One region of the Streptomyces sp. NPDC079020 genome, then DNA from elsewhere that is predicted to be linked to it. Evidence: riboswitches for the same ligand, from Rfam matches in the RefSeq annotation. Region 1 holds a riboswitch; the other holds the start of a gene.
What was found. A riboswitch is a leader RNA that binds a small molecule or an ion and turns the genes downstream of it on or off. The one in region 1 is predicted to bind glycine.
Positions count from the first base shown of each region.

Region 2: linked by a shared signal. The riboswitch ahead of gcvP (aminomethyl-transferring glycine dehydrogenase) and the one ahead of gcvT (glycine cleavage system aminomethyltransferase GcvT) in region 1 are both predicted to bind glycine.

Region 1 is NZ_JBITUB010000002.1:110,223-115,709, reverse strand. Features, by position in the region: gene gcvH (glycine cleavage system protein GcvH) at 1-328, opposite strand, end outside; gene gcvT (glycine cleavage system aminomethyltransferase GcvT) at 429-1,544, opposite strand; glycine riboswitch at 1,701-1,798, opposite strand; gene ACIGJO_RS04520 (AAA family ATPase) at 1,957-2,631, shown strand; gene ACIGJO_RS04515 (enhanced serine sensitivity protein SseB) at 2,832-3,602, shown strand; gene ACIGJO_RS04510 (enhanced serine sensitivity protein SseB C-terminal domain-containing protein) at 3,832-4,575, shown strand; gene ACIGJO_RS04505 (ABC transporter substrate-binding protein) at 4,793-5,487, shown strand, end outside.
Region 2 is NZ_JBITUB010000012.1:7,919-13,405, forward strand. Features, by position in the region: gene ACIGJO_RS24250 (MerR family transcriptional regulator) at 135-752, shown strand; gene ACIGJO_RS24255 (DNA polymerase IV) at 849-2,345, shown strand; gene ACIGJO_RS24260 (PRC-barrel domain-containing protein) at 2,267-2,638, opposite strand; glycine riboswitch at 2,771-2,868, shown strand; gene gcvP (aminomethyl-transferring glycine dehydrogenase) at 3,065-5,487, shown strand, end outside.

The DNA of each region.
Region 1 (5,487 bases):
GCTCCTCCGCCACCCGTACCTTGAACAGCCAGCCGCCCTCGAACGGAGCGGAGTTCACCAGCGACGGGTCGTCCACGACGTCCTGGTTCGCCGCGACGACCTCACCCGTGATGGGGGAGTACAGATCGCTGACCGACTTGGTCGACTCCAGCTCGCCGCAGGTCTCGCCCGCGGTCACCGTTTCGCCGGCCTCGGGGAGCTGCGCGTAGACGACGTCACCGAGCGCGTTGGCCGCGTACTCGGTGATACCGATCGTGGCCACACCGTCCTCGACGGCCGACAGCCACTCGTGCTCCTTGCTGTACCGCAGCTGCTGGGGGTTGCTCATGACCTGAATTCTCCTGTACGCGGGGGAGTGCTGATGAACGGTGGTCTTACGGTGTGAGACGCGATTACGTCACTTCCGGGACGGCGCGATGCCCGGGATGTCACTTCTCGCGCTTGTAGAACGGCAGCGCGACGACCTCGTACGGCTCGTGCGTGCCGCGGATGTCCACGCCGACACCCTCGGTGCCGGGCGCGGCGAACGCCGCGTCCACGTACGCCATGGCGATCGGCCTGCCCAGGGTGGGCGACGGGGCGCCGGAGGTGACCTCGCCGATCACCTCACCGCCCGCGACGACCTGGAATCCGGCGCGCGGGACCCGGCGGCCCTCGGCGATCAGGCCGACGAGCTTGCGGGGCGGGGCGGTCTCGGCCCGCGCGGCGGCGGCCACGAGGGCCTCGCGCCCGACGAAGTCGCCCTCCTTCTCGAACTTCACGACCCGGCCCAGGCCCGCGTCGAACGGGGTCAGCGCGGTCGTCAGCTCGTGCCCGTACAGCGGCATGCCCGCCTCCAGGCGCAGCGTGTCGCGGCAGGAGAGCCCGCAGGGGATCAGGCCGTGCGCCGCACCGGCCTCGGTGAGTGCCCGCCACAGCTGCTCGGCGTGCTCGGGGGCCACGAACAGCTCGAAGCCGTCCTCGCCGGTGTAGCCGGTACGGGCGATCAGCGCGGGCACCCCGGCGACCGTGCCGGGCAGGCCCGCGTAGTACTTCAGCCCGTCCAGGTCGGCGTCCGTGACGGCCTTCATGATCGCGGGCGACTCCGGACCCTGCACGGCGAGCAGCGCGTACGCGTCACGGTCGTCACGCACCTCGGCGTCGAAACCGGCCACCCGGTCCCGCAGCGCGTCCAGCACGGTCTGCGCGTTGCCCGCGTTGGCGACGACCATGTACTCGGTCTCGCCCAGCCGGTAGACGATCAGGTCGTCCAGGATGCCGCCGTCGCTCCCGACGATCATCGTGTAGCGGGCGCGGCCGGCGCCGACGGTGGCGATGTTGCCCACCAGCGCGTAGCTGAGGAAGGCGGCGGCCTGCGGCCCGGTGACCGTGATCTCACCCATGTGGGACAGATCGAAGAGACCCGCCCGGGTGCGTACGGCGTTGTGCTCGTCGCGCTCGCTCGCGTACCGCAGCGGCATGTCCCAGCCGGCGAAGTCGGTCATGGTGGCGCCCAGCGAACGATGCAGGGCGTCCAGGGCGGTGAGACGGGGGGCGTTGCTCATGGATTCGGCTCCAGGGCATGACGACAGAGGACGATCCCTCCCCATCTGTCATCGGAACCTGAGAGGTTCGCCGAAAGGCCCTGAAGGGGTCAGCCCTCGCCGGGTTCGGCTTGCACCTTGGGTGGAGCCGCCGGGCGGCTCGCTTTTCAGATCTGCCTCATCCACGCGGTACGGGGCCTGAGAGATTCAAGGGAGGAACTTGCTCCTTCGGCGCCCGGCACACACAGTGACCGGAACTCTCCCGCGCGGATTCAAACGGCCGGTATGCAGTTGGCGGGGTCATCATCGCACGCCTTGCGGAAGAGTGGGGCGTCCGGTCTCCCACCGACACGGGCAGCGGGCCTGGTTGTGCCGCATTACCTTTTCTTTACACTTCTTGGGCAGGTGTGGGTGACCCGACAGGGGGAGGGCGATGGACTTGCAGCGGTACGCGACGACCGCGGGGGTCGCGCAGGGCGCGATGCCCGCACAGCCGGGCGCACCCGCCCGGGAAATGCTGGGCACGCACGCGCCGGTGGTGCGTGACCTCCGGGGGCGCGCCGGGCGCAGCCCGCACAGCCTGGACTTCGCGTCCGGCGATCTCGTGGTGGTCTCCGGGCTGCCCGGAAGCGGAAAGTCGACACTGATCCGGCGGGCCGTCACGGACCGCGCCATCGATTCCCAGGACACCCGGGACACCTGGGCCGGGGCCCTGCCCCGCTTACTCCCGTACGCCCTCTACCGCCCGCTGGTCCGGGTGGCCCACTACTACGGGCTGTGGCGGGCGCTCCGCTCCGGCGAGTCCGTCGTGGTGCACGACTGCGGCACCCAGGCCTGGGTGCGCCGCTGGCTGGCCCGGGACGCCCGGCGACGGGTCCGCACCCTCCACCTCGTCCTGCTCGACGTCACGCCCGAGGTGGCGCGGGAAGGGCAGCGCGAGCGCGGCCGGGGCGTCTCCGGTTACGCCTTCGCCCGGCACCGGCGCTCGGTCGGCCGGCTGCTGCACGACACGGAGCGGGGTCTGCTGCCCCCGGGATGTGCCTCGGCGGTGCTGCTGGACCGTGAGGCCGCGGGGGTGCTCGGCCGGATCTCGTTCGCGGACGAGTAGGGCTCGCGGGGCGTACGGGGAGAAGCGGGGCGGGCGTCACGCGCGCGCCCCGTTCGCAGACGCACAGCCACCGGGTGCCCGCCGGGATGTCCGGCCGCCGGACGCCGGACGGGCACACCGCCGGGCAGGCCGCCGGGCGGTCGACCCGGGAGGCTAGGGTTTCCGCCGGAACGCACGGTCGAGAGAGGGACACAGGGGCAGTGGACATTCCGGTACCGGCACAGACACATCCGCGCCAGGGATGGCCGGCCAATGAGCTCGAAGAGGTGCTCGCCGCCTCGATCGGAGTCCCGGAGGCGGGCGGCCGGATCGTCGAGGTGCTCGGCCGCAGCGCGCTCTGGGTGCCGCTGCCCAACGGGGGCAGCCCCGAAAGCCCCGATCTCGACCTGCCGATGATGGAGATCGACGGCGTCGCCCATGTCCCCGTGTTCAGCTCCGAATCGCAGTTTCTCAGCTGCGTCGGTACTCAGATGTCCTTCACCGTGGCGCCTGCCCGGGAATTCGCCCGCGGACTGCCGCCGCAGGTCGGAATAGCCGTGAACCCGGGCGGCGCGGTCGGTGTGCCACTGCCGCCCCCCGCCGTCGCCGAGCTCTGCCGGGCGGGCCGCACACCCCTGGACGGGCCCGCGAGCGGTGCCCGGGTCCGCCTGTTCGAGCCGGACTGGCAGGAGGAACCCGTCGACTTCCTCGCCGCGGTGGCCGGGGAGTTCCAGGAGAGCGGCGTGGTCAGCACCGCCCGCCGGACGCTCGCCAGCATCGAGGGCGGCGACCCCGTCCTCTTCATCGGCGTCGAGTTCGCCGACTGGGACGGCGCGGGACAGAGCGCCCCGATGGACGCGCTGGGCCGGGCGCTGGGCCGGGTCCAGGTGCCGTGGCCCGTCAACCTGGTCCTGCTCGATGTGGCCCAGGACCTCGTCGGCGACTGGATGCGGGAGAAGGTCCGGCCGTTCTACCGGCGTGAGGGGCACTGACCCCACCGCCGGAGAGGGTGCCGGCCGCACCCGGGGCCGGGGTCAACCGCCGTTGCCGGGTGGCGACGTCAACCCGTGGCGTCAAGTCGGTGTCAGTAGCGGCGCATAAGCTGGTTTGATGGCGGGGTCGCTCCCGTGTGCCCGGGAGCGGCGACGCGACACAGCGGATCGATGAGGGGCGGAACACAGGGTGAGTGCAGGCACTGCGGCGGCCGGACAGGTCGAGCACATGCTGCGCCAGGTGACCCCCGGGCGCTACGACGCCTACGAGGCGCTGCTGGCGGCCCTCGCCGATGGCCGGATCTGGATGCTCCTCTGGCACGGCACGGCCGGCTCGCCGGACGCCCAGTACGGGAACATGGAGATCGACGGCATGGGCTACGCCCCGTGCGTGACTTCCGCCCAGGAGCTCTCCGCCAGCGGGTGGAACCGGGCCCACGAGCTCGTCACCGGCCGTGACATCGCCCGCGCCCTGTTCCCCGACCGCTGGGGAATCTGGCTCAACCCGCATGCCCCGGGCGGCGGCGTCGGTATCCCCTGGCTGGATCTGCGCCGCATCGCCACCGGCCTGGACCGGCTGCCCGCCGGGCCCCTGCGGCTCTCCGACCCCGCCGTCGACATCCCCCAGTTCTACGCGCTGCTCACGCAGAACGCCCACCGCACCCCGGCGGTCCGCTCGCTGCGCCGCGCCTGGGTGCATCCCGCCGTCGGTGTTCCGTACCTCGCGATCGGTCTCGATCTCTACGACACGGGCCGCGCCTCCGTCGACTCGGTGCGCGAGATGATGCGGCAGTCGATCGGCGCGGTCCCCGAGGGGCTGCCCGTCTCCACCGTCGCCATGTCCGACGAGTACGACCCGGTCGCGATGTGGCTGCGCGCCAACTCCCGCCCGTTCTACGACCGCGAGGCGCACGCCCCGGGCCCGCCGCCCGCCGCCGTGCCCGGCTACGGATACCCGCCCCAGCCCCGTTGAACTGCGACGAGCGCGACGTCCGGTAAACGGACGTCGAACACCCCTCGATGTCCGGCCTGTTGACTGCCGACGTGAGGATGTCCCGGAACTGGACGGTTTGTTAACTGTCCGGGTCTCGACTAGGTCTCACCGTTATCCGGACTGTTCTCTTGCGGTGGGCACCGTCTGTAGTGTGCGGCCAACAAACCTCACCACAGGGCGAACCAGGGGTGGACCCATGCGAATATTCAAGTCCCGGGCTGTCCGGGCGATCACGGCAGCGGTCGCTGTCGGTCTGATCGCCACGGGCTGTTCCAGCGAGCGGGACGAGGGCGGCTCCAAGGGGGGCGACAAGGACACCTTCGTCTTCGCCGGAGCCGGTGACCCCAGTTCCCTCGACCCGGCGCTCGCGAGCGACGGCGAGACCTTCCGCGTCACCCGTCAGGCCTTCGAGGCGCTCCTGGAGCACGAGCCCGGTGGCAGCAAGCTCGTCGGCGGCCTCGCCGAGAAGTGGTCGAGCGACCCGGCCGGCAAGGTCTGGACGTTCAACCTTCGCCAGGGCGTGAAGTTCCACGACGGCGAGGCGTTCAACGCCGCCGCGGTCTGCGCGAACTACGACCACTGGTTCAACTGGAAGGGCACGTACCAGTCCAGCGCGGTCTCCTACTACTGGCAGACCATCATGGGTGGGTTCGCGAAGAACGAGGACGCCGAGGCGCCCAAGCCCAACTACAAGTCCTGCACCGCCAAGGACGACAACACGGCCGTCATCGAGGTGAACGAGCCCTCGGCGAACCTGCCGGGCGGGTTCTCCCTCCAGGCGCTGGCGATCCACTCGCCGAAGGCGATCAAGGAGTACGAGAAGCAGGACGCGTCCGCCAAGGGCGACGCGATCACGTACCCCAAGTACAGCCAGGAGGCCGGCACGGTCGC
Region 2 (5,487 bases), on a different contig from region 1:
AGCCTTTCCCGATAGTGAGGCACGGGAAACCACCCTCAGGGTGATTATCACTCGGCGTGCCGAGTGTGGCGATCGTTGACGCACCCCAAGTGACTGCCTACCTTCGAGTGGGCAGGTCAAGGACGGAGGTCGGCGTGAGAATCAGCGGCGACGGTACGGCAGCGGGTGGGCCGTATCCGCAGCACGGCAATGCGGCCGACCACACCATCAGGCAACCGGTTCAGCCGGCTGCGGTGGCGGCGGACGGCGTGGCAGCAGCGAATGACATCGGCTATCGCGGACCGACGGCATGCGCGGCGGCGGGGATCACCTACCGCCAGCTCGACTACTGGGCGCGTACGGGGCTGGTGGAGCCGAGCGTGCGTCCTGCCTACGGGTCGGGCACCCAGCGTCTCTACAGTTTCCGGGACGTGGTCCTCCTCAAGATCGTCAAGCGGTTCCTGGACACCGGGGTCGCCCTGCAGAACATCCGCACCACGGTCCAGCATCTGCGGGCCCGGGGGTTCCAGGACCTTGAGCGGATGACGCTCATGAGTGACGGTGCGACGGTGTACGAGTGTTCCTCGCCCGCCGAGGTCGTGGCGCTGCTCCAGGGCGGGCAGGGGGTCTTCGGGATCGCTGTCGGCGTCGTGTGGCGGGACGTGGACGCGGCACTGTCCCAGCTGCACGGAGAGCGGGTCGACACCGGCGAGACGCTGGTCGGCAACAACCCCACCGACGAACTCGCGCGGCGGCGCAACCGAGCCGGATGACCGGCTGACGGCATCGGCGACAGCGGTGATGACTGCCCGGCCCCCGAGGGGTGCCGGGCAGTCGCGTTGTCAGTGCCGTAGGGCAGCATCGGAGATGTGAGAGCCGCGCCCACCATCCTCCATCTGGACATGGATGCCTTCTACGCCTCGGCGGAGCAGGCGTCCAAGCCGAGTCTGCGCGGCAAGCCGGTGGTCGTGGGCGGGCTGGGGCCGCGAGGAGTGGTCGCCACCGCGTCGTACGAGGCCCGGCGCCTGGGCGTGCACTCGGCGATGCCGACGGCCCAGGCCCGGCGGCTGGCACCGAACGCCGCGTATCTCGTGCCGCGCTTCTCGCTGTACCGGACGGTGAGCGACCAGGTGATGGAGCTGCTCGGCAGGCTGTCGCCGCTGGTGGAGCCGCTCAGCCTGGACGAGGCCTTCGTCGATCTGGAGGCGGGCGGCGTCGCCGCCGACTCGGCGTCGGCCCGCGCCATGGGCGAGCAGCTGCGGGCGGCCATCCACGCGGTGACCGGGCTCAGCGGATCGGTGGGGCTCGCCGGCTCCAAGATGCTGGCCAAGATCGCCTCGGAGGAGGCCAAGCCGGACGGGCTCCTGCTCATCGAGCCGGGCAGCGAGCGGGAGCTGCTGGCACCCATGCCCGTGCGGATCCTGCCGGGCGTCGGCCCCGCCACCGGTGACCACCTCCGCCGGGCCGGGATGACCACCGTCCATGACCTGGCCGAGGCCGGGGAGGCGGAGCTCGTACGGCTGGTGGGCAAGGCGCACGGCGTCTCGCTGCACCGGATGGCACTGGGCCTGGACGATCGCCCCGTCGTGGCCGAGCGGGACGCCAAGTCCGTATCGGTCGAGGACACCTTCGATGTCGACCTGCACGACCGGGTACGGGTGCGTGCGGAGGTGGAGCGGCTGGCGGACCGGTGCGTGGAGCGGCTGCGGGCCGCGGAGCGTTCCGGGCGCACGGTGGTCCTCAAGGTGCGCCGGTACGACTTCTCCACCCTGACCCGCTCGGAGACCCTCAGAGGGCCCACGGACGACCCCACAGTGGTCCGGGAGGCCGCGGCGAGGCTCCTGGAGGCAGTGGACACCACCGGGGGCGTACGGCTGCTGGGAGTGGGCGTGACGGGGCTCGCCGACTACACCCAGGAGGACCTCTTCGCCCAGGCGGCCGATGCCCGGCAGGCGGCCGCGGCGCAAGCGGAGGCCGAGGCCGGGGCGGAGGCCGGACCGGAGGTCCCGCCCGGCCCCGCGGCGGACGGGGACGCACCCGGCGCCGTCCCGGCCGGGGAAGCGGAGGGGGAGAGCGCCGAGCTCCTCGCCGCCAGGCGATGGCCCGCCGGCCATGACGTGCGCCATGGGACCCACGGTCACGGCTGGGTGCAGGGCAGCGGGGTGGGCCGGGTGACGGTTCGCTTCGAGGAGCCGGGCGGCACACCGGGCCGGGTGCGTACGTTCCGTGTCGATGACCCGGAGCTGGGGCCGGCCGACCCGCTGCCCCTGGTGCGCGACCCCGTGGACTACTCGTCCTGGCCCGCCAGCCTGCCGAAGTCCCGGTCCGGCCCGGTCCCGCCCGGAGGCGCGGAGTCCAGCCCGTAGTGGCGGTAGAGCTGCAGTTCCTGCTCCGGGCTGAGGTGGCGGCCGACGCCGAAGTCCGGCGCGTCCTTGATCAACGCGCGGTCGAACGGGATCCGCAGCGAATCCTCGACGAATTCGCTCGGTTCGAGGGGGACGAAAGCGTCCCGGCTGAAGAGCCCGGTGCGTACGGCCGCCCACTCCGGGACACCCGTCGCATCGTCGAGATAGACCTCGTCCACCGTTCCGATCTTGGTGCCCCTGCGGTCGAACGCCTTGCGGCCGATCAGGCTGCGCGGATCGATGTCGGTCTGCACGGTGCCTCCCACTGGTCGCAACTGCCTGGGTGGTGGTGACTACTCCACAAGCACTACAAAAGTGCAGATCCCGGGTGTCGGCCACTTGAGCAATCCGGCGGGAACCCCGCTGGTAGGCTGGCATATGGCTGCTGACCCCGTGCGGGAGAGTCCTCCGGTGCAGAATCCGGAGGCGCCGAAGGAGCAAATCCTCCCCGGAATCTCTCAGGCCCCCGTACCGCACGGACGAGGTCACTCTGGAAAGCAGGGCGGGTTCCGTGCGGGCATGTGTGCCGGGACGGATCCCACCCTCACCGACGGTGAAAGCCGGCGCGCCGTGAGGCGGGCCGGTGAAGCTCTCAGGTTGAGATGACAGAGGGGGAGGCCGTTCGGGCACCCACGCCGCGGTGCCCCTCGCAGGTCGTGACAGACCAGGAGGCCTCCATCATGACCCCCCGTCGCACTCCGCTCTCCCAGCTGGAGCAGGGCATTCCGTTCGAGCAGCGCCACATAGGGCCCGATGGTGAGGCCCAGGCGAAGATGCTCGCCCAGGTCGGCTACGGCTCGCTCGACGAGCTCACCGCCGCCGCGGTGCCCGACGTGATCAAGAGCACGGAGGCTCTCAAGCTTCCGTCGGCCCGTACCGAGGCCGAGGTGCTGGCCGAGCTGCGTTCGCTCGCCGACCGTAACCAGGTGCTCGCGCCGATGATCGGGCTCGGCTACTACGGCACGTTCACCCCGCCGGTGATCCTGCGCAACGTCATGGAGAATCCCGCCTGGTACACGGCGTACACGCCGTACCAGCCGGAGATCTCCCAGGGGCGGCTCGAAGCGCTCCTCAACTTCCAGACGATGGTCGCCGAGCTGACCGGGCTGCCCACCTCCGGCGCCTCCCTGCTCGACGAGGGCACCGCGGCCGCCGAGGCCATGGCCCTGTCCCGCCGCGTCGGCAAGGTGAAGAACGGTGTCTTCCTGGTCGACGCCGACACCCTGCCGCAGACCGTCGCGGTGATCGAGACCCGCGCGGAGCCGACCGGCGTCGAGGTGGTCGTCGCCGACCTCACCGACGGCATCCCGGCGGATCTCGCCGAGCGCGGCGTCTTCGGCGTGCTGCTCCAGTACCCGGGCGCCTCCGGAGCCGTACGGGACCTCAAGCCCGTCATCGGGCAGGCCCACGACCTCGGCGCGATCGTCACCGTGGCCGCCGACCTGCTCGCCCTGACCCTGCTCACCTCGCCCGGCGAGCTCGGCGCGGACATCGCCGTCGGCACCACCCAGCGCTTCGGCGTACCGATGGGCTTCGGCGGACCGCACGCCGGCTTCATGGCCGTGCGCGAGAAGTTCGCCCGCAGCCTCCCCGGCCGGCTCGTCGGCGTCTCCGTCGACGCCGACGGCAACAAGGCCTACCGCCTGGCCCTCCAGACCCGCGAGCAGCACATCCGCCGCGAGAAGGCCACCAGCAACATCTGCACCGCCCAGGTGCTGCTCGCCGTCATGGCCGGGATGTACGCCGTCTACCACGGCCCCGAGGGCCTGCGGACGATCGCCCGGCGCACCCACCGCTACGCCGCGATCCTGGCCGAGGGCCTGCGGCGGGGCGGAGCCGACGTCGTGCACGGCGCGTTCTTCGACACGCTGACCGTGCGGGTTCCCGGCGGGGCCGCCGCCGTGGTCGCGGGCGCCCGGGAGCGCGGGGTCAACCTGCGCCTCGTCGACGCAGACCTGGTCTCCCTGGCCTGTGACGAGACCACGACCCGCAGCCAGGTCGCCGCCGTATGGGCGGCCTTCGGCGCCGAGGGCGACGTCGAGGCGCTGGACGCGGTGGCCGCCGACACGCTGCCCGAGGGGCTGCTGCGCGACGACGAGATCCTCACGCACCCGGTCTTCCACCAACACCGCTCCGAGACCGCGATGCTGCGCTACCTGCGCAAGCTCGCCGACCGGGACTACGCGCTGGACCGCGGCATGATCCCGCTCGGCTCCTGCACCATGAAGCTGAACGCGACCGCCGAGATGGAGTCGATCACCTGGCCCGAGTTCGGGGCGCTGCACCCCTTCGCGCCCGCCGAGCAGGCGCAGGGCTTCCTCACCCTCATCCGTGAGCTGGAGGAGCGGCTCGCCGAGGTCACCGGCTACGACGCCGTGTCGATCCAGCCGAACGCGGGTTCGCAGGGCGAGTTCGCCGGTCTGCTGGCCGTCCGGGCGTACCACCGGGCCAATGGCGACGAGGGACGTACCGTCTGTCTGATCCCGTCCTCGGCCCACGGCACCAATGCCGCGAGCGCCGTCATGGCGGGCATGAAGGTCGTCGTCGTGAAGACCGCCGACGACGGCGAGGTCGACATCGAGGACCTGCGCGCCAAGATCGAGCAGTACCGCGACGAGCTCGCCGTGCTCATGATCACGTACCCCTCGACCCACGGTGTGTTCGAGGAGCACGTCGCCGCCATCTGCGGTGAGGTGCACGACGCGGGCGGCCAGGTCTACGTCGACGGCGCCAACCTCAACGCGCTGGTCGGTCTCGCGAAGCCCGGCAAGTTCGGCGGCGACGTCTCGCACCTGAACCTGCACAAGACCTTCTGCATCCCGCACGGTGGCGGTGGCCCCGGCGTCGGCCCGGTCGGCGTCCGCGCGCACCTCGCGCCCTACCTCCCCAACCACCCGCTCCAGCCCGCCGCGGGCCCGGAGACCGGTGTGGGCCCGATCTCGGCCGCCCCGTGGGGCTCGGCCGGCATTCTGCCGATCTCGTGGGCGTACGTCCGGCTGATGGGCGGCGAGGGTCTGAAGCGCGCGACACAGGTCGCCGTGCTCGCGGCCAACTACATCGCCAAGCGCCTGGAGCCGCACTTCCCGATCCTGTACAACGGCCC